2 regions of the Serpentinimonas sp. SMBJO2 genome follow, and region 1 is predicted to be linked to the other one. Evidence: predicted binding sites of a transcription regulator. Region 1 holds the regulator's gene; the other holds the start of a gene.
The links. Region 1 encodes FliA, which starts transcription of late flagellar genes. Its sites were predicted from a motif close to CTAAAGTTTNNNNNNNNNNNGCCGNTA; they were not measured.
Positions count from the first base shown of each region.

Region 2: AAAZ40_RS04190 (flagellar protein FliT) is a predicted target of FliA. The motif match lies at 999-1,025, and genes of this name have one in related genera.

Region 1 covers NZ_CP150628.1:2,287,442-2,295,308, forward strand. The annotation lists gene flgG (flagellar basal-body rod protein FlgG) at 1-765, opposite strand, end outside; gene AAAZ40_RS10595 (flagellar basal body rod protein FlgF) at 796-1,539, opposite strand; gene flgE (flagellar hook protein FlgE) at 1,566-2,888, opposite strand; gene AAAZ40_RS10605 (flagellar hook assembly protein FlgD) at 2,916-3,572, opposite strand; gene flgC (flagellar basal body rod protein FlgC) at 3,595-4,002, opposite strand; gene flgB (flagellar basal body rod protein FlgB) at 4,015-4,443, opposite strand; gene flgA (flagellar basal body P-ring formation chaperone FlgA) at 4,631-5,401, shown strand; gene flgM (flagellar biosynthesis anti-sigma factor FlgM) at 5,504-5,857, shown strand; gene AAAZ40_RS10630 (hypothetical protein) at 5,929-6,297, shown strand; gene AAAZ40_RS10635 (RNA polymerase sigma factor FliA) at 6,326-7,042, opposite strand; gene AAAZ40_RS10640 (hypothetical protein) at 7,017-7,757, opposite strand; gene flhF (flagellar biosynthesis protein FlhF) at 7,750-7,867, opposite strand, start outside.
Region 2 covers NZ_CP150628.1:922,584-930,450, reverse strand. The annotation lists gene AAAZ40_RS04200 (CoA pyrophosphatase) at 1-442, opposite strand, end outside; gene AAAZ40_RS04195 (ComEA family DNA-binding protein) at 564-974, shown strand; gene AAAZ40_RS04190 (flagellar protein FliT) at 1,088-1,399, shown strand; gene fliE (flagellar hook-basal body complex protein FliE) at 1,405-1,740, opposite strand; gene fliF (flagellar basal-body MS-ring/collar protein FliF) at 1,921-3,645, shown strand; gene fliG (flagellar motor switch protein FliG) at 3,687-4,688, shown strand; gene AAAZ40_RS04170 (FliH/SctL family protein) at 4,675-5,382, shown strand; gene fliI (flagellar protein export ATPase FliI) at 5,483-6,895, shown strand; gene fliJ (flagellar export protein FliJ) at 6,892-7,362, shown strand; gene AAAZ40_RS04155 (flagellar hook-length control protein FliK) at 7,359-7,867, shown strand, end outside.

The DNA of each region.
Region 1 (7,867 bases):
CGCCAGCATCTGGTCCGAGGTCTGGACGGCGCGCGAGTTGAGCTCGTAGGCACGCTGGGTCTGGATCATGGCCACCAACTCTTGCACCACGTTCACGTTGGAGCTCTCGAGAAAGCCCTGCAACACCGGCCCGCGCCCCTCGCTGCCGGGTGCGCCCACGGCGGCTTCACCCGACGCAGCGGTTTCGGTAAACAGGTTTTGGCCGCGCGGCTCGAGCCCCGCCGGGTTGATGAAGGTGGCGAGCGTGATCGTGCCCGCTGGTTGCGGTGCCGGGTTGGTGCCCACCAGCACCGTCACCTGGCCGTCAGCGCCGATGGTGACGCTGCGCGCATCGCGCGGAATGGTCACGGCGCCGATCACCGGCATGCCACTGTTGTTCACCAAGCGGCCCTCGGCGGTGATCTTGAAGCTGCCGTCGCGGGTGTAGGCGGTGCTTCCGTCGGGCATCTCGATCTGGAAAAAGCCGTCGCCGTTGATGGCCACGTCGAGCTGGTTTTCGGTCTTTTGCAAGCTGCCTTGGGTGAAGGTGCGCGCGGTGGCCACGGTGCGCACCCCCAGCCCGATCTGCAGGCCGGTGGGCAGTTCGGCCTGTTCGGCGTTGGGGGCCCCGACCTGACGCAGATTCTGGTAGATCAAGTCTTCGAACATGGCGCTGCCGCGCTTGAAGCCCGTGGTCGAGACGTTGGCCAGGTTGTGCGAAATCACGTCGAGCTGGGTTTGCTGCGCGCGCATGCCGGTGCTGGCGATCTGCAAGGCGTTGATCATGGTGTGCTCCTAAGGTGCAAAGGGCCGGGTTCAGCCCTGCAGGTTCAACAGTCGGGCCGCGGTCTGGTCGTTGCGCTCGGCGTTTTGCAGCATGCGCAGTTGCAGTTCAAACTGGCGCTGTACGCTGATCATGCCGATCATGGCCTCGATCGGGTTCACGTTCGAGCCCTCGAGCGCGCCGTCGATGAGCGTGGCCGCTGGGTCTGCAGGCAGCGGGCCGCCGTCGGCGCTGCGAAACAGACCGTCGTTGCCGCGCACCAGCCGCTGTGCCGCGTCGTCGGGCGTGACCAGCTTGAGGCGCCCAAGCGCCTGCGGCGGCTCCGCGCCCACGCGCGCGCTCACCGTGCCGTCGCTGGCGATCATCACCTGGGCATTGGCCGGCACGGCGATCGGGGCCGCGCCGTCGTCGAGCATCGGCAGGCCGTTGACACCCACCAGTTGCCCCTGCGACGACACCTGCAAGGCGCCGGCGCGGGTGTAGGCCTCGGTGCCGTCCAGCGCCTGCACGGCAAAGAAGGCGCGCCCGGCGGCGGCCACATCGAGGTTGCGCCCGGTGTGCTGGATCGTGCCCGGCGTGTCCAAGTGACCGGCGCTGGCTTCGAGCGCAAAGGCGCGCGTGCTCGCGCCCTCGCCGCGCAGCGGCACCGAGCGGAAAGTGGACATCTCGGCGCGAAAGCCGTTGGTGCTCACATTCGCCAGGTTGTGCGTCAGGGCCTGCTTGCGGTGCATGGCCGCGTTGGCCCCCGACAGGGCGAGGTAGATCATGCGGTCCATGGCGCGGCTCCTTCAGCTCAGGGCGACTAGCGCAGGTTGACCAGCGTTTGCATGACCTGGTCCTGGGTGCGGATGGTCTGCGCGTTGGCCTGGTACGAGCGCTGCGCCACGATCATGCTCACCAGCTCTTGCGTCAAGTCCACGTTCGACTCCTCGAGCGAACTCTGCCGCACCAGACCCAGCCGCCCTTCCAGCGGGCCGCCCAGCACCACCGGGCCCGAGGCAATGGTCTCGATCCAGAAACCGCCGTTGACCGGCTGCAAGCCTTGCAGATTGCGGAAGTTGCCCAAGGCTACCTGGCCTTCGGCAATCGAAACCCCGTTCGAGTAACGCGCCAGAATGACGCCGTTTTCGGCAATGTCGATCGAAGTCAGTTCGCCCGAGCTGTAGCCGTCCTGGCGCAGGTCAAAAACCCCAAACTTGCTGCCGAATTGGGTCAGGGTGAAACCGGCGGTGGCATCACCCAGGCGCAAGTCGAAGGTGAAGGTGCCGTCGCTGGGGATGGAGGCGTTGCCGGTCTGCACCGTGCCCGGCGGCGGCGGCACCGTGGTGCCAGACGAGATGCTGATCGGCGCCAGGGCGGCGCTGGTGACTTGCCCGGCGGCGTCGAACACCACGTTGCCCAAGGACATGCCCGAGACGCCGTTGTCGGCGCTGGCCAGCACCTCCCAGGTGTTGGCCGCAGGCAGACGCACGAAATACATCTGCAGCGTGATCGGGTTGCCCTGCGAATCGAAGACATTGGTCGCGGTGCCAAAGGTTTTCTGGCCTTCGCTCAAGGGAAAACTGGCGGCGGTGGCCGGTGGCACCACTTGCGGCGCAGTGCGCGCGTCCAGGTTGGCGCTCAGGAACAGGCCTTGCAGCGCCGGGTCGGGGTTGTCGCCGGTGCGGCGCGGGGCAATCGCCGCCCCGGTGGGCAGGGTCAGATCGGCTGGCACCACGCTGGTGCGGTTGCCCGACTCGTCGGTCGGGAAACCTTGCAGGCGCGAACCGTTGTTGGTGATGATGAAGCCGTTGCGGTCGAGCTTGAATTCGCCGTTGCGGGTGTAGAGGGTGGAACCGTCGGGCGCCGCCACCTGGAAAAAACCGCTGCCGTTGATGGCCAGATCGAGCTGGTTGCCGGTGATTTTCAGATTGCCCTGGCTGAACAGTTGCGCCACCGTGGCCACCTGCACCCCTATGCCCGCATTGCCCCCGCCGGCTGCGCCCAGCGACGAGGCAAAGACCTCGGAAAACTCGGCCCGGCTCGCCTTCATGCCGGTGGTGTTGGCGTTGGCAATGTTGTGACCGATCACGTCCAGGTTGCGTGCGGCGGCGTTCAGGCCCGACAGGCCGGTCTGGAAACTCATGGCTAACTCCTCGGGTGCGTGGCGGTGTCAGAGAAAGGCGAGCACGTCGCTGGTGTTCAGGGTCTGGCCGCTGGCGCTGCGCATTTGCAGCGCGCCCTCGATCACCCCGACCGATTCGATGCGCTGGCGCGCCAGGGGCATGGCGCTGACGGCCTGCCCCGCCGCCGTGGCCTGGATCTGCATGCTGGCCACGCGCGCCGGGTCGACGCCGTCGAGCGCCCAGGTGAAGTGCTGCAAGCCCGCGCTGCGCGGCCCCAGGTTCGCGCTGCCCAACAACTCGCCGCTGCGGCCGAGCACATCCACACGCACGCTGTCGGCGGCTTGCGCCAGGCTGAAGCTGCCCACGGCCTGGCCCGCGGCGCTGCTCAGGGCATTGCCCTGCGTGACCACCTCGCGCCCCACCAGTGTCGCCGCCTGCACCCCTTGCGTCAAGCCAAACTGCGCCGCCAGGCTCTTGACGGTCTGGTTCAGTTGCTGGATGCCGGTGACGGTGTTGATCTGCGCCATTTGCGTCGTCATCTGCGCGTTGTCCATGGGGTTGAGCGGGTCCTGGTTGCTCAATTGCGCGATGAAGAGCTTGAGGAAGCGGTCCTGTGCCGCCTGTGGGTCGTTGGCCTGGGCCTGGTTGCCGCCGCGTGCGTTGTAGGCGTCGATCTCGCTGCGGCTCAAGGGGGTCATGAACATGGTGCGGCTCCGGGGGGGCGGCTCATTGGCCCATTTGCAGGGTGCGCAAGAGCAGGTTGCGCGTGGTGTTCATGACTTCGACGTTGTTCTGGTACGAACGCGAGGCGGCGATCATGTTCACCATCTCCTCGACCGGGTTCACGTTCGAGTGCGTGACGTAGCCTTGCGCGTCGGCGTTCGGGTGCTGCGGGTTGTGGACGCGCCGGTTCGGCGCCGCGCTTTCGATGATGTCCTGCACCCGCACCCCGGCCGAGGCCGGGTTGTTGCCCATGGGCACGGTCTGGAACACCACCTGGCGCGCGCGGTAGGCCTGGCCGTCCGGGCCGGCCACGGCGTCGGCGTTGGCCAGGTTGCTGGCCACGGTGTTGAGGCGCTGCGCCTGGGCGCTGATGGCGCTGCCCGAGACGCTGAAAATGGTGAACATCGACACGATCGCTCTCCTTCACTGGCCCTGGATGGCGCTCAGCATGGTGCGCACATGGCCGTTGATGAACCGCAAGGTGGATTCGTACATGACCGCGTTGTGGACGAAGTTGGCGCGCTGCTGGTCCATGTCCACGCTGTTGCCGTCCAGGCTGGGCTGGGTCTGGACGCTGTACTGCACGCGGTGGCGGTCTGGCACATCCGCCATGGCCGCTGCCGTGCGCAAATGCTGGGTGTTGCCGCCGGTGAGCACCGGCATGGCCCCGGCGCGCAATTCGGGGCTGCGCGCACGCACGCTGTCCATGGCCTGACGAAAGTCGAAATCGCGCGCCACGAAGCCGGGCGTTTCGGCGTTGGCGATGTTGCTCGCCAGCACCTGCTGGCGATGCGCGCGCAACTGCAGCGCGTCCGAGAAGAACTCCAGGCGCCGGGTCAGTGGCTCAAACATCTTGCGCTCCTGCGGCTTTTGGTTGGGAGGCACTGGCTGCACGCACGGCCCCGATGCCGCGATTGTGGAAAACTTGAGCCCTTTTCAAGCCTTGAATAAGCAGCCCATTGGCCGGCTATTTCCGCTCAACCCGCAGCCACGGCTGGGCTACAGTGCTGCGACACCGTCCCTGACCACAGCTGCCCCCATGCGCCCGAACCCAATCTGCTCCTGCCAAGGGCCGCAGCGTGGCCGCGTGCGGCGTGCCGCCCTGCTGCTGGCCGGGCTGCTGGCGCTCGCAATGGGCTGGAGCGGTGCCGCCGCCTCCACCCAGCCCAGCCCTGCGCACCAGGCCTGGTCGCAACAGACCGAGCGCTGGATCAACGAGCAGCTGATCGCCCAGGTGAGCACCGACCTGCCCTTGCGCCCCGAAGTGGTGGTGGGGCGCTTCGACAGCCGGCTGCAACTGGCCCCATGCGCCCAGGTCGAACCGTTCATGCCCAACAACACCCGGCTCTGGGGCCGCACCCGCATTGGGCTGCGCTGCGTGCAAGGCCCGGTGGCCTGGACGGTGTTTTTGCCCGTCCAGGTGCGCGCTTGGGGCCCGGCCTGGGTGGTGCGCCAGCCGGTGCGCCACGGGGTTGCCCTGACCGAGGCCGACCTGGAGCCCGCCGAGATCGACTGGGCCGCGCACCCGACACCCCCGCTGACCCGCCCCGAGCAGTGGCTGGGCTTGGCGGCGGCGAGCGCGCTGCAACCCGGTCAGGTGCTGCGCCCCGGCATGGTGCGCGCCCCGCAGCTGTTTGCGTCCGGGAGCACAGTGACCTTGCTGCTTCAGGGCGCAGGCTTTACACTCACGGCCAGCGGCACCGCGCTCAACCACGGGGTGCGCGGCCAAGCGGTGCGGGTGCGGCTGCCCAATCGGCAAGTCGTCAACGGGGTGGTCATCGACGCCGACACGGTCGCCGTCCGCCTGTGACACAAACGCCACAGCCAGAACCGCAAAAAAAGGTTAAAGTCGGGCCTCATTCGGCCGATAAGGCTCTCAAGTGCCCCACTCATCTGGGGTTTGGAGCGCGTCATGAACATCAACAACCTCACCGACAAGCCTGCTGCAGTCAGCCCGCCCACGCGGGTGCTCGATCGCGCCGCCGTGCCTGCTCAGGGGGTGGGTGCGCCTGACACGGCCTCCGTGGCCAGCGTCGAGGTGCGGTTGTCGGCCGTGACCCAGACCATGACCCACAACGTGGCGCGCTCCGGCGCCGACGTTTTCAACGCCGAAAAAGTGCAGGCCATGCGCAGCGCAATCCAGAACGGCTCGTTTTCGGTCAACGCCGAAGCCATCGCCGACCAGATGCTGGTTCAGGCGCGTGAAATGCTTGGCGTGGCCGCTGCGGCGCCGCGCTCCGAGGCCGGCGCCGCCCCCATGCGATGAGCAACCGGGGTTTGGCGCACAGCCTTCCTCCCGCCGGCAGCCCCGATTGGGGCTTGGCGCTTGAATCCCTGATGGCCTTGCGTACGGCGGCCGCCGCGGTGCAGCGGCTGGCGCTGGAGTCGATCCAGCACGACAACGCCGATGCCTTGGTGGCCGGCGCCGCCGAACTGGCCCGTTGCATGGCCCAGCACCTGCCGCTGCTGCAGCAAGCCGCCGCACACGGCGCTGCCGCGCCGGCCGAGTTTGTGCTGCAATGGCAACGCCTGGGCACCGATCTGCAGCAACTGAGCCAGACCAACACCCGCCTGTCGGCCCGAGCGCAGCGCGCACTCGACGTGCTGTTCCCGGCCGACGCCCTCAAAACCTACAGCCGGCTGGCGGGGCGCTCGAGCCCCTTTGCCCAGGGCAACGGGGCCGCGGCAGGTTACTTCAAAGCCTGAATCGCCGTGGCGGCGCAAGCGCGCGCTTTCAGTGCGCCCGCAGCCGCGCCCGCAGCCGCGCAATCGACTGGCTGTGCAACTGGCTCACGCGCGACTCGGTCACCCCCAGCACGGCAGCAATCTCCTTGAGGTTCATGTCGTGCTCGTAGTACATGCTCATCACGTGCTGCTCGCGCTCGGGCAGCTTGTTGATGCCCTCGACCAGGGCCGCACGCATGCGCTGCTCGCTCAACTGGGCCTGCGGGTTGGCGCCTTCGTCGGCGGGCAGAAAGCGGTCGAGGAACTGCTCGTCTTCCGCCCCGCCGCTCAGGTCCTCGAGGTAAACCAGTTGCGAACCGCGCACCCGGCCCAGCATCTCCTGGTATTCGGGCAGCGACAGCCCGAGCTCGAGCGCGATCTCGGATTCGCGCGGTGCCCGCTGCAGGCGCTGCTCCAGCCGCTGCACCGCCTGCTCGATGTCCTTTTGCTGCTTGCGCGAGCCGCGTGAAAGCCAGTCGCCGTCGCGCAGCTCGTCGAGCATGGCGCCGCGGATGCGCTGGCTGGCAAAGGTCTCGAACTGCACCCCTTGCGCCGGGTCGTAGCGCGACAGGGCTTCGTTGAGGCCGATCATGCCGACCTGGATCAGGTCGTCGATATCGACGCTGGCCGGGAGTCGGGCCATCAGATGATGCGCCAGACGGAGCACCAAAGGGCTGTGGCGTCTGAGTTGGGCATCGCGGTCAAGCGTGCCTTTGGCGGTGTACATCAGGAAATGCGCCGGTCTGGTGGGCTGAAAGCGCGAAAAACTCGTGTGAAATGGAATGAACATGGGGTTGTCTCACGCAATCTTGCAGCACCAACGCCGTTTCCAGTACCCGTTGCATACAGGACTCGCCAGCCGCGTGGTGCAAGACACCCCGCTGACGATCATACCCGAGCGGCCAGACCGCAGCCCGCAGCCCCAGGTGGCGCCAGACCTGCTGGCGCAGCGTCTGCACCGGCCCAGGCTCCTGGCCTTGATCCCTGTCGGCTGACCGCACCGAGGTCGGCTCGGCCTCGGGCAGCCACAGCACCAGCGCCTGCAGGGCCGCCACCTGCCACAAGACCTTGACGGCGTTGTAGGCGTTCACCAGGCTCGCCGGGACCGCATCGAGCAGCACCAGCGGGCGCGCCTGGGTGCCGGCCAACCGCACCGCCCAGGCCTCCAGCGGGGCCTGCCAGAGCAACACCCCAGCGTCGGGCAGCGCCTGCTGCCACTGGTCCAGCCAGGCGCTGGATGGGGACAGCGCGCCACCGCTCTCGGGCATGCCATCGAGCGGCAGCACGCTCAGACCCAGATGCAGCAAGCCGTCTTCAAGCCGCTGCAGCGCCGCCTGCGCCAGCGCCGGATCGGGGCTTTGCACCACCGGCAACAAGCGCTTGGGATGCTGCAGGCGCAAGGCCGCAAGGCCCGTGGCCTGGTCGAAACCGGACTCAAACATGGCGACCGTCCAACGGCACCCGCACCTGGCCCGATTCGGCAAAGTACACCGGCAACTCGGCCTCCAGCGGGTCGAACGACGATTTGCCGCTCGCCGCCATCGACAGCCGC
Region 2 (7,867 bases), 1.3 Mb from region 1:
GGCTGGCGGGCACCAAGGCCAGCACCGGTGTGACGATGAAGCCGCTGCCCGTGGTGTAGTCGGGCAGTTGGCCCAGCACCTCGACCGCCTGCCGCGGCAGCCCGATCTCCTCTTGCGCTTCGCGCAGGGCAGCGGCTTGGGCGTCGGCGTCGCTGGCGTCGATCTTGCCGCCGGGGAAGGCAATCTGTCCGGGGTGGTCGGGCAATGCGGCGCTGCGTTCGGTGAGCAGCAGCGTGGGCTGTGGCCCTGCGCGCACCGCCATCAGCACCGCGGCGCGGCTGGGCGTGCGCTCGATGAAACGGGGTTCGTGGCACAGCTCGGGCTGCCACAGCGGCGGCGCCGCCAAACGGCGCCGCAGCGCCAGCGGCTGGCACTCGGCCGGCGCCACGGCGGGCAGGTGCGCATCGGTGCCCAGCACGGGCACTTGGGTGGGGTCAAACATCGTCGCTTGCCGGGGTGGTGGCGTTGCAGGCATCGGGCGCGCCATCGAGCCCCAATGAGCCCGCTGCAGTTAAGATGTTCGCATTGTGCAGTGTCGGCGACTGCAGCGCAGGAGGGGCAACATGGGCGGAATGGGGGTTCGTGGCGCTTGGCAGGCGTCATTCAGGCGGCGGCTGGCGGCGCCGCTGCTGGCTGCCGTTCTGCTGCTGTGCGCTGCCCTTGCCGGCGCCGTAGAGGCCAACCGCGCCTCGGCCGCCGACCTGGATGCGGTCAAGGGCATCGGCCCGGTGATGGTCGAGCGCATCGTGGCGGCGCGGCAACAGCGGCCCTTTGCCAACTGGAGCGATTTTTCACATCGGGTGCGTGGCGTGGGCCCCACCACCGCCGCGCGCCTGTCGGCCAACGGCCTGCGCGTCAATGGCCAGGCCTTGGGGCAGGAGGCGCCGCTCACGCCCGTGCGCTGGCAGCCCATGGTGCCGCAGCCGCTGGAGCCGGTGCGCCCGCCCGGCGCCAGCCCCAAAGCCCAGAACTGAACGGCACAATCCGCTCACCAAGTGCTCAAGTTGGCCCGCCACACCACGATATAGAGGACACGACCCGAGAATTTGCACAGTCTTCATCTGGCCCTTCGCACCAGCAACACACCATGTCCACCAAGCCCACTGATCTGCTCGAGCACTACCAAGCGATCGAAAGAACCAGCCAAGCGATGCTCGACGCCGCGCAAGCGCACGACTGGGACGCCGTGATGCGGCTCGAAAGCGCCTGCGCGGTGCTGATCGAGCGCCTGCGCGAACTCGGCCAAGAGGATGGCCTGACGCCCACCGAGCGCGCCCGCAAGCAGCGCATCATGCTCACGCTGCTGCGCCACGATGCCCAGATCCGCGCGTTGGTCGAACCGTGGGTGGATGATCTGTGGCAGCACCTGGCACCGAATCGATCGACCCTGCTGCATTGACCCCCTCACACCTGCATGTTCATCACATCGGTGTAGGCCTGCATCATGCGGTTGCGCACGTGCAGTGCGGCCTGAAAGCCGATCTGTGACTTTTGCATCGCCAGCATGGTCTGCTCCAGGCTCACGTTGGGGTTGCCGAGCTGAAATTCGGTCTGCAACTGGCTCGCACGCTCCTGGGCGGCGCTGACGTTTTGCAAGGCCGTCCTGAAGGCCTGCCCAAAGCCGCCGGCTGCGGGCACCGCCCCAGCCGATCCGCCTGCGCCCGACTCCAGGCCGGGCAGGCGCGCGGGGCGCGGCGCACCAACGCCGACGGTCGTGGGGGGGGTGAGGCGCAATTCCATGGCTCGATCCTTGCAGGGCGTGGGGGCATCCAATGCGATGTGCGCCTATGCTACGGCCGCGCACGCCCCGACTTGAGACCGATAAAGCCCCCGTTGGCCAGTCTTTTTCTGCTTTAGATCCGGGGCCGGGCCACACACAATGCCTTCAGCCCCCCAAACCGTCCTCCCGCCCCGACCCGCATGAACACCGCCGTCGCCACCGTCGATGCCCCACCCCTCCAGACTGCGGGCCCACCCAACCGCCTGGTGCAGGGCTTTGCGCGCCTCGACAGCGGCCGCAAGCTCATGCTGGGGCTGGGCGCGGCCGCCTTGCTGGCGCTGCTGGTGGCGGCTGCGCTGATGGCCGGCCGGCCCGATTTCCGGGTGCTTTACGCCAACCTCTCGCCGCAGGACGGCGGCGCGGTGCTCGAGCAACTGTCGCAACTGGGGGTGCCCTACCGGCATTCCGAGGGCGGAACCGCCATCTTGGTGCCCGCCGACCGGGTGCACGACGTGCGCTTGCAACTGGCGGCGCAGGGCCTGCCGCGTGGCAGCGTGGTCGGCTTTGAGCTGATGGACACCGCCCGGCTGGGCATGACGCAGTTCCAGGAGCGGCTCAATTTTCAGCGCGGGCTCGAGGGCGAACTGGTGCGCTCGATCTCGTCGCTCGATGCCGTGGCCGAGGCGCGCGTGCACCTGGCGTTGCCGAATCAGACCGGTTTTTTCAGGGAGCAGCAAAAGCCCTCGGCCAGCGTCTTGCTCACTTTACACGGCGGCCGCACGCTCGACCGCGCCCAGGTCGCCGGCATCGTGCACCTGGTGGCCAGCAGCGTGCCCGAAATGCGCCCAGCGGCGGTGAGCGTGGTCGATCAGCACGGCAATCTGCTGTCGCAAAGCGCCGACGGCGCCCAAAACGGCATCGACTCGCGCCAGCTCGAATACCGGCGCATGGTCGAGCAGATGTACGCCCAGCGCATACTGGATTTGCTCGAACCCTTGGTGGGGCGCCAGAACGTGCGCGCCCAGGTCACGGCCGACGTCGATTTTTCGGTCACCGACCAGACCAGCGAGCAGTTCCGCCCCAACCAGGCCCCCAACGAGGCCGCGGTGCGCAGCGCCCAGCTGCTCGAGAGCGGCAGCCAGACCGAACAAGCGCCGGCTGGCGTACCCGGCGCCGTGGCCAACTTGCCCCCGGGGGCTGCAGCGGCCCCGATCAACGCCCCCGACGCCGGCCCCCTGGGCGTGGTGCCGGGCCAGAACGTGACCGGCGGCAGCGCCGAAGCCAACCGCCGGCGCGAGCAAGTGACCAATTTCGAGGTCGACCGCACCGTGGCCGTGACCCGGGGTGCCACTGGCAACATCCGACGCCTGAGCGCCGCCGTGGTGCTCAACCACGCCGAGGGCACCGATCGGCGCGGCGAACCCACCAGCACGCCCTTGTCGCCCGAGCTGATGGCGCAGATCAACGCACTGGTGCGCGAAGCCATAGGCTTCAGTGAACCGCGGGGTGACACGGTGAACGTGATGAATGCCGCCTTCAACCGCACCGTGGCCGAAACGGTCGAGCTGCCGCTGTGGCAGCAGCCTTGGCTGCAAGACCTGATCCGCTCCCTGGTCTGGCCGCTGGGCTTGTTGCTGCTGGCACTGATCGTCTTCCTGGGCATGGTGCGGCCCTCGCTCAAGCTCATGGCCGCAGCGCCGCCCGAACCCGCAAGCGACGCCGGCGCCCCGGGCAGTCAGCTCAACGCCCTGGTGGACGACCAGCCTCAGCGCCCGGGCCTGCCTGCACCCGCATTCAGCGAACCGACCGTGGAGCAGCTGCGGCTCGAGGACGCGCGCCGGCTGGCACGCGAAAACCCGGTGGCCGTGGCCAACATCGTGCGCGGCTGGATGGCGGGCGAATCCGCTGCGACGGCCAGCAGTTGAAGCGACAATGGGGCCCTTGACAAGCCCAAAGGTAGCGCGCAATGGCTGACACAGACGACGGACTGCAGGACGCGGCCATCTTCCTCATGTCGCTCGGCGAAGAGGAAGCGGCCGAAGTGTTCAAGCATTTCTCGCCCAAAGAGGTGCAGCGCCTGGGCGAGACGATTGCGCGCATGCGCAGCGTCAGCAAAGACAAGGCCGATGGCGTGATCCACAAGTTCACGGCCGAAGCGGCCTCGCAAAGCCTGCTGGTCTCGGACACCGACAACTACGTGCGCGCCGTGCTCAAGCGCGCCTTGGGCGACGACAAGGCCTCGCTGCTGATCGACCGCATTTTGCAAGGCGGCGATGTTTCGGGCATCGAGAGCCTGAAGTGGATGGACCCGGTCTCGGTGGCCGAGCTGCTGCGCAACGAACACCCGCAGATTCTGGCCGCCATTCTGGTGCACCTCGACCAGGACCATGCCGCCAACATCCTCAAGCAATTCACCGAGCGCACGCGCAACGACGTCATGCTGCGCATCGCCACCATGGAGGGCATCCAGCCGATGGCCCTCAAAGACCTCAACGAAGCGCTCTACCACGTGCTGGCCGGCGGCGACAAGGTGCGCAAAAGCTCGCTCGGCGGCGTCAAGGCGGCGGCCGAGATCATCAACCTGCTCGGCACCAGCCTCGAGACCAGCGTGGTGGACTCGATCCGCGAATCCGACCCCGATCTGGCGCAAAAGATCATGGACAAGATGTTCACCTTCGAAGACGTGAACAAGCTCGACAACAAAGCCATCCAGTCGGTGCTCAAGGAGGTGTCGTCCGATGCGCTGGTGATCGCCCTCAAGGGTGCGAGCAACGAGCTCAAGGAAAAAATCCTCGGCAACATGTCGAGCCGTGCCGCTGAGGCGCTCAAGGAAGACCTGGAGTCGCGCGGGCCGGTGCGCCTGTCCGAGGTCGAGGCGCAGCAAAAAGACATCCTCAAGGTGGTGCGGCGCCTGGCCGACGAGGGCCAGATCGTGATCGGCGGCGGAGGCGACGATGCCTTCGTCTAGCCGCGCCTCGCACTACCAGCGCTTCATCCCCAAGGAAGAGGTGCAAGAGGTGGAGGCGGTGCGGTTTGGCGCCATCGACGACCAACCCGGCCGCGACGCCCAGGCCACCGAGACCGCACAGGCGCTCGATGCCCAGCAGGCACAGGCGCTGCGCCTACAGGCTTGGGACGAAGGCTACGCAGCCGGCCTGGTGGCCGGCGCCGAACGCGCGCGGCTTGAATTGCAGCAGCAAACCCTGCAAGTGCAGCGCGAACAGGTGCAGCGCGTCGACGCCGTGCTGCGCCAGGCGCAAGCGGGTTTTGATCTGCTCGAACAGGCGCTGGCCGAGCAGGTGCTGCAACTGGCTGGCGCGCTGGCGCGTCAGGTGGTGCGGCGCGAGCTGAGCACCCCGCTGCCGCCCTTGCGCAGTGTGTTGCAGGAAGCGCTGGCGCTGCTGATCGACGACGCTCGCCCGGCCACCTTGCGTCTGCACCCGCTCGATGCCGCGCTGCTGACCGATCCAGCCGCCCTGGAGGCGCACGGGATCGCGCAGCCGGTGCAGGTGCACCCCGACCCCACCTTGAGCCCAGGCGACTGCGTGGTCGAGAGCGCCCATGGCGGCGTCGATGCGCGGCTCGAAAAGCGCTGGCAGCGGGCGCTGGCCAACCTGGGGCTCGAGCCGCCCTGGCAGCCCGGAGGGCAAGCCGATGTCTGAACCCCTGGCCGCTGAACCCCTGGCCGCAGAGCCCCTGGCCGCAGCGCCCTTGGCGGCAGCGCCCCCAAGCCCAGCGCTGCCGCCGCGCTGGGCCGCCTTCATGGCGCTGGCGCAGCAGGCGGCGGCCCAGCACACCGCGCTCGAGACCAGCGGCCGGCTGGTGCGCCTGGCCGGTTTGGTGCTCGAAGCCCAAGGCGTGCGCGCGCCGGTGGGCTCACAGTGCGTGATCGACACCCCCGGCGAACCCGACAGCGCCGTGCTGGCCGAGGTGGTCGGTTTCAATGGCGACCGCGCCTACCTGATGCCAGCCGGCGACGTGCAAGGGCTGGCCAGCGGCGCGCGGGTGCGTCAGCTGCCCCCCTACCGGCCGCAGCCGCGCCTGGGCGACCCGCTCAGGCCGCAGCCCCCCAACGACCGCGGCGTGCTGCGCCTGCCGCTCGGTGCCGGTCTGTTGGGCCGGGTGGTGGACGCGCGCGGCCAGCCGCTCGACCACCAAGGGCCGCTGCGTGCGGTGGCCATAGACCCGCTCGAGCGCAACCCCATCAACGCCATGGAGCGCGCCCCGGTGCGGCAACCGCTCGACACCGGCGTGCGCGCCATCAACGCCCTGCTCACCGTCGGGCGCGGGCAGCGCATCGGGCTCTTTGCCGGCTCCGGCGTGGGCAAAAGCGTGCTGCTGGGCATGATGGCGCGCTTCACCCGCGCCGACGTGATCGTGGTCGGCCTGATCGGCGAGCGCGGGCGCGAGGTCAAGGAGTTCATCGAAGACATACTGGGGGCCGACGGGCTGGCGCGCTCGGTGGTGGTGGCGGCACCGGCCGACTCGCCGCCGCTGCTGCGCCTGCAAGGCGCGCACTACGCCACCGCCATCGCCGAGCGCTTTCGCGACGACGGCCTGGACGTGCTGCTGCTCATGGACTCGCTCAGCCGCTACGCCATGGCGCAGCGCGAAATCGCGCTGGCCATCGGCGAGCCCCCGGCCACCAAGGGCTACCCCCCGAGCTGCTTTGCCAAGCTGCCGCAGCTGGTCGAGCGCAGCGGCAACGCCGCCCAGGGCCAGGGCTCGATCACCGCCTTCTACACCGTGCTGTCAGAAGGCGACGACCAGCAAGACCCGATCGCCGACGCCGCCCGCGCCATCCTGGACGGCCACATCGTGCTCTCGCGCAGCCTGGCCGAATCCGGCATCTACCCGGCGATCGACATCGAGGCCTCGGCCTCGCGCGTGATGCACAACGTCACCAGCGTCGCGCACCAGCAGTGGGCGCGGCGCTACCGCCAGCTCTACGCCCGCTACCAAAAGAGCCGCGACCTGATCCAGCTGGGCGCTTACGCCGCCGGCAGCGACCCCGAAACCGACCGCGCCATCGCCCTCTTTCCGGCCCTGCAGCAATTTTTGATGCAAGACATGCGCGAACAGGCCCCGTTCGAGTCCAGTGTGCAGCAATTGGCCCAGGCCATAGGTGAAACCGAGCCCGGGCGCAGCCCCCATTCCTTCAAGGCGCAGCCATGAAATCCCTGGAGCAAGATTTGAGCGTGGTGCTCGACGTCGCACTGCGCAAGCGCGACCAGGCCTTGCAGGCGCTGGCCCAGATCCAGCACGAACAACGCCAGGCGCTGCTGCAGCTCAACCAACTGCAAGGCTACAGCGCCGAAACCCAGGTGCGCTGGAGCGAGCGCGCCGTCCACGGTTTCGACGGCGTGCAGCTGCACACCCACCGGGTGTTCATGGGCAAGCTCGAGCACGCGCAAAACCACCAGCAAACCGTGTTGCAGCAGATCGCGCAGCGGCTGCAACAGGGCCAGCAAAGAGTGTACGAGGCCGAGCGCGAACTGGCCAGCCTGCGCAAATTCTTGCAGCGCCGCCATCAGGTCTGGTTGTTGCAGCAGCAACGCAAAGAGCAAAAGAGCAACGACGAAATGGCTGCCGTGCAACACCGGCTGCACGCCGCTTCGCACCCCTGGAGGTCCACGCCATGAGAACCGAACCCCCCCAAAGCCCGCGCACGCCCGAGCCCGCGCCGCGCCGCACCGCAGCGGCGGCAGCCTCGGCGACGACTCCAAACACCCCCCAAGCGGGCGCCTCGAGCGGCGCCTTTGCTGCCTTGTTGCTCGCCGCCAGCGCCGGCCACGAGGCCCAGGCGCCCTCGACCCAGGACGACACCGGGGCTGGCCCAGACCCCGAGCGCACCCAAGACGAAGCCGGCGACCCCGCCGCATCGGCCGCCTTCATGGCCCGCCTCGAGGCCCAAACCGAGGCGGCAACGGTCAGAGCCACACCGGCCACACCGGCCACACCGGCCACACCGGCTACACCAGCCACGCTTGCCACAGCGGATACCCAGGCCGCATCCGCCACGCCCGCCACACCGGCAAGTGCCGCCGGCACCGAAAACGCGACCCCACGCAAGGCCGCTGCCGCCCAGGCGCCAGCCGCCTGGGTGTCCACACTGGCCAGGGCACGCGCCACCGCGGGCCCTGCAAC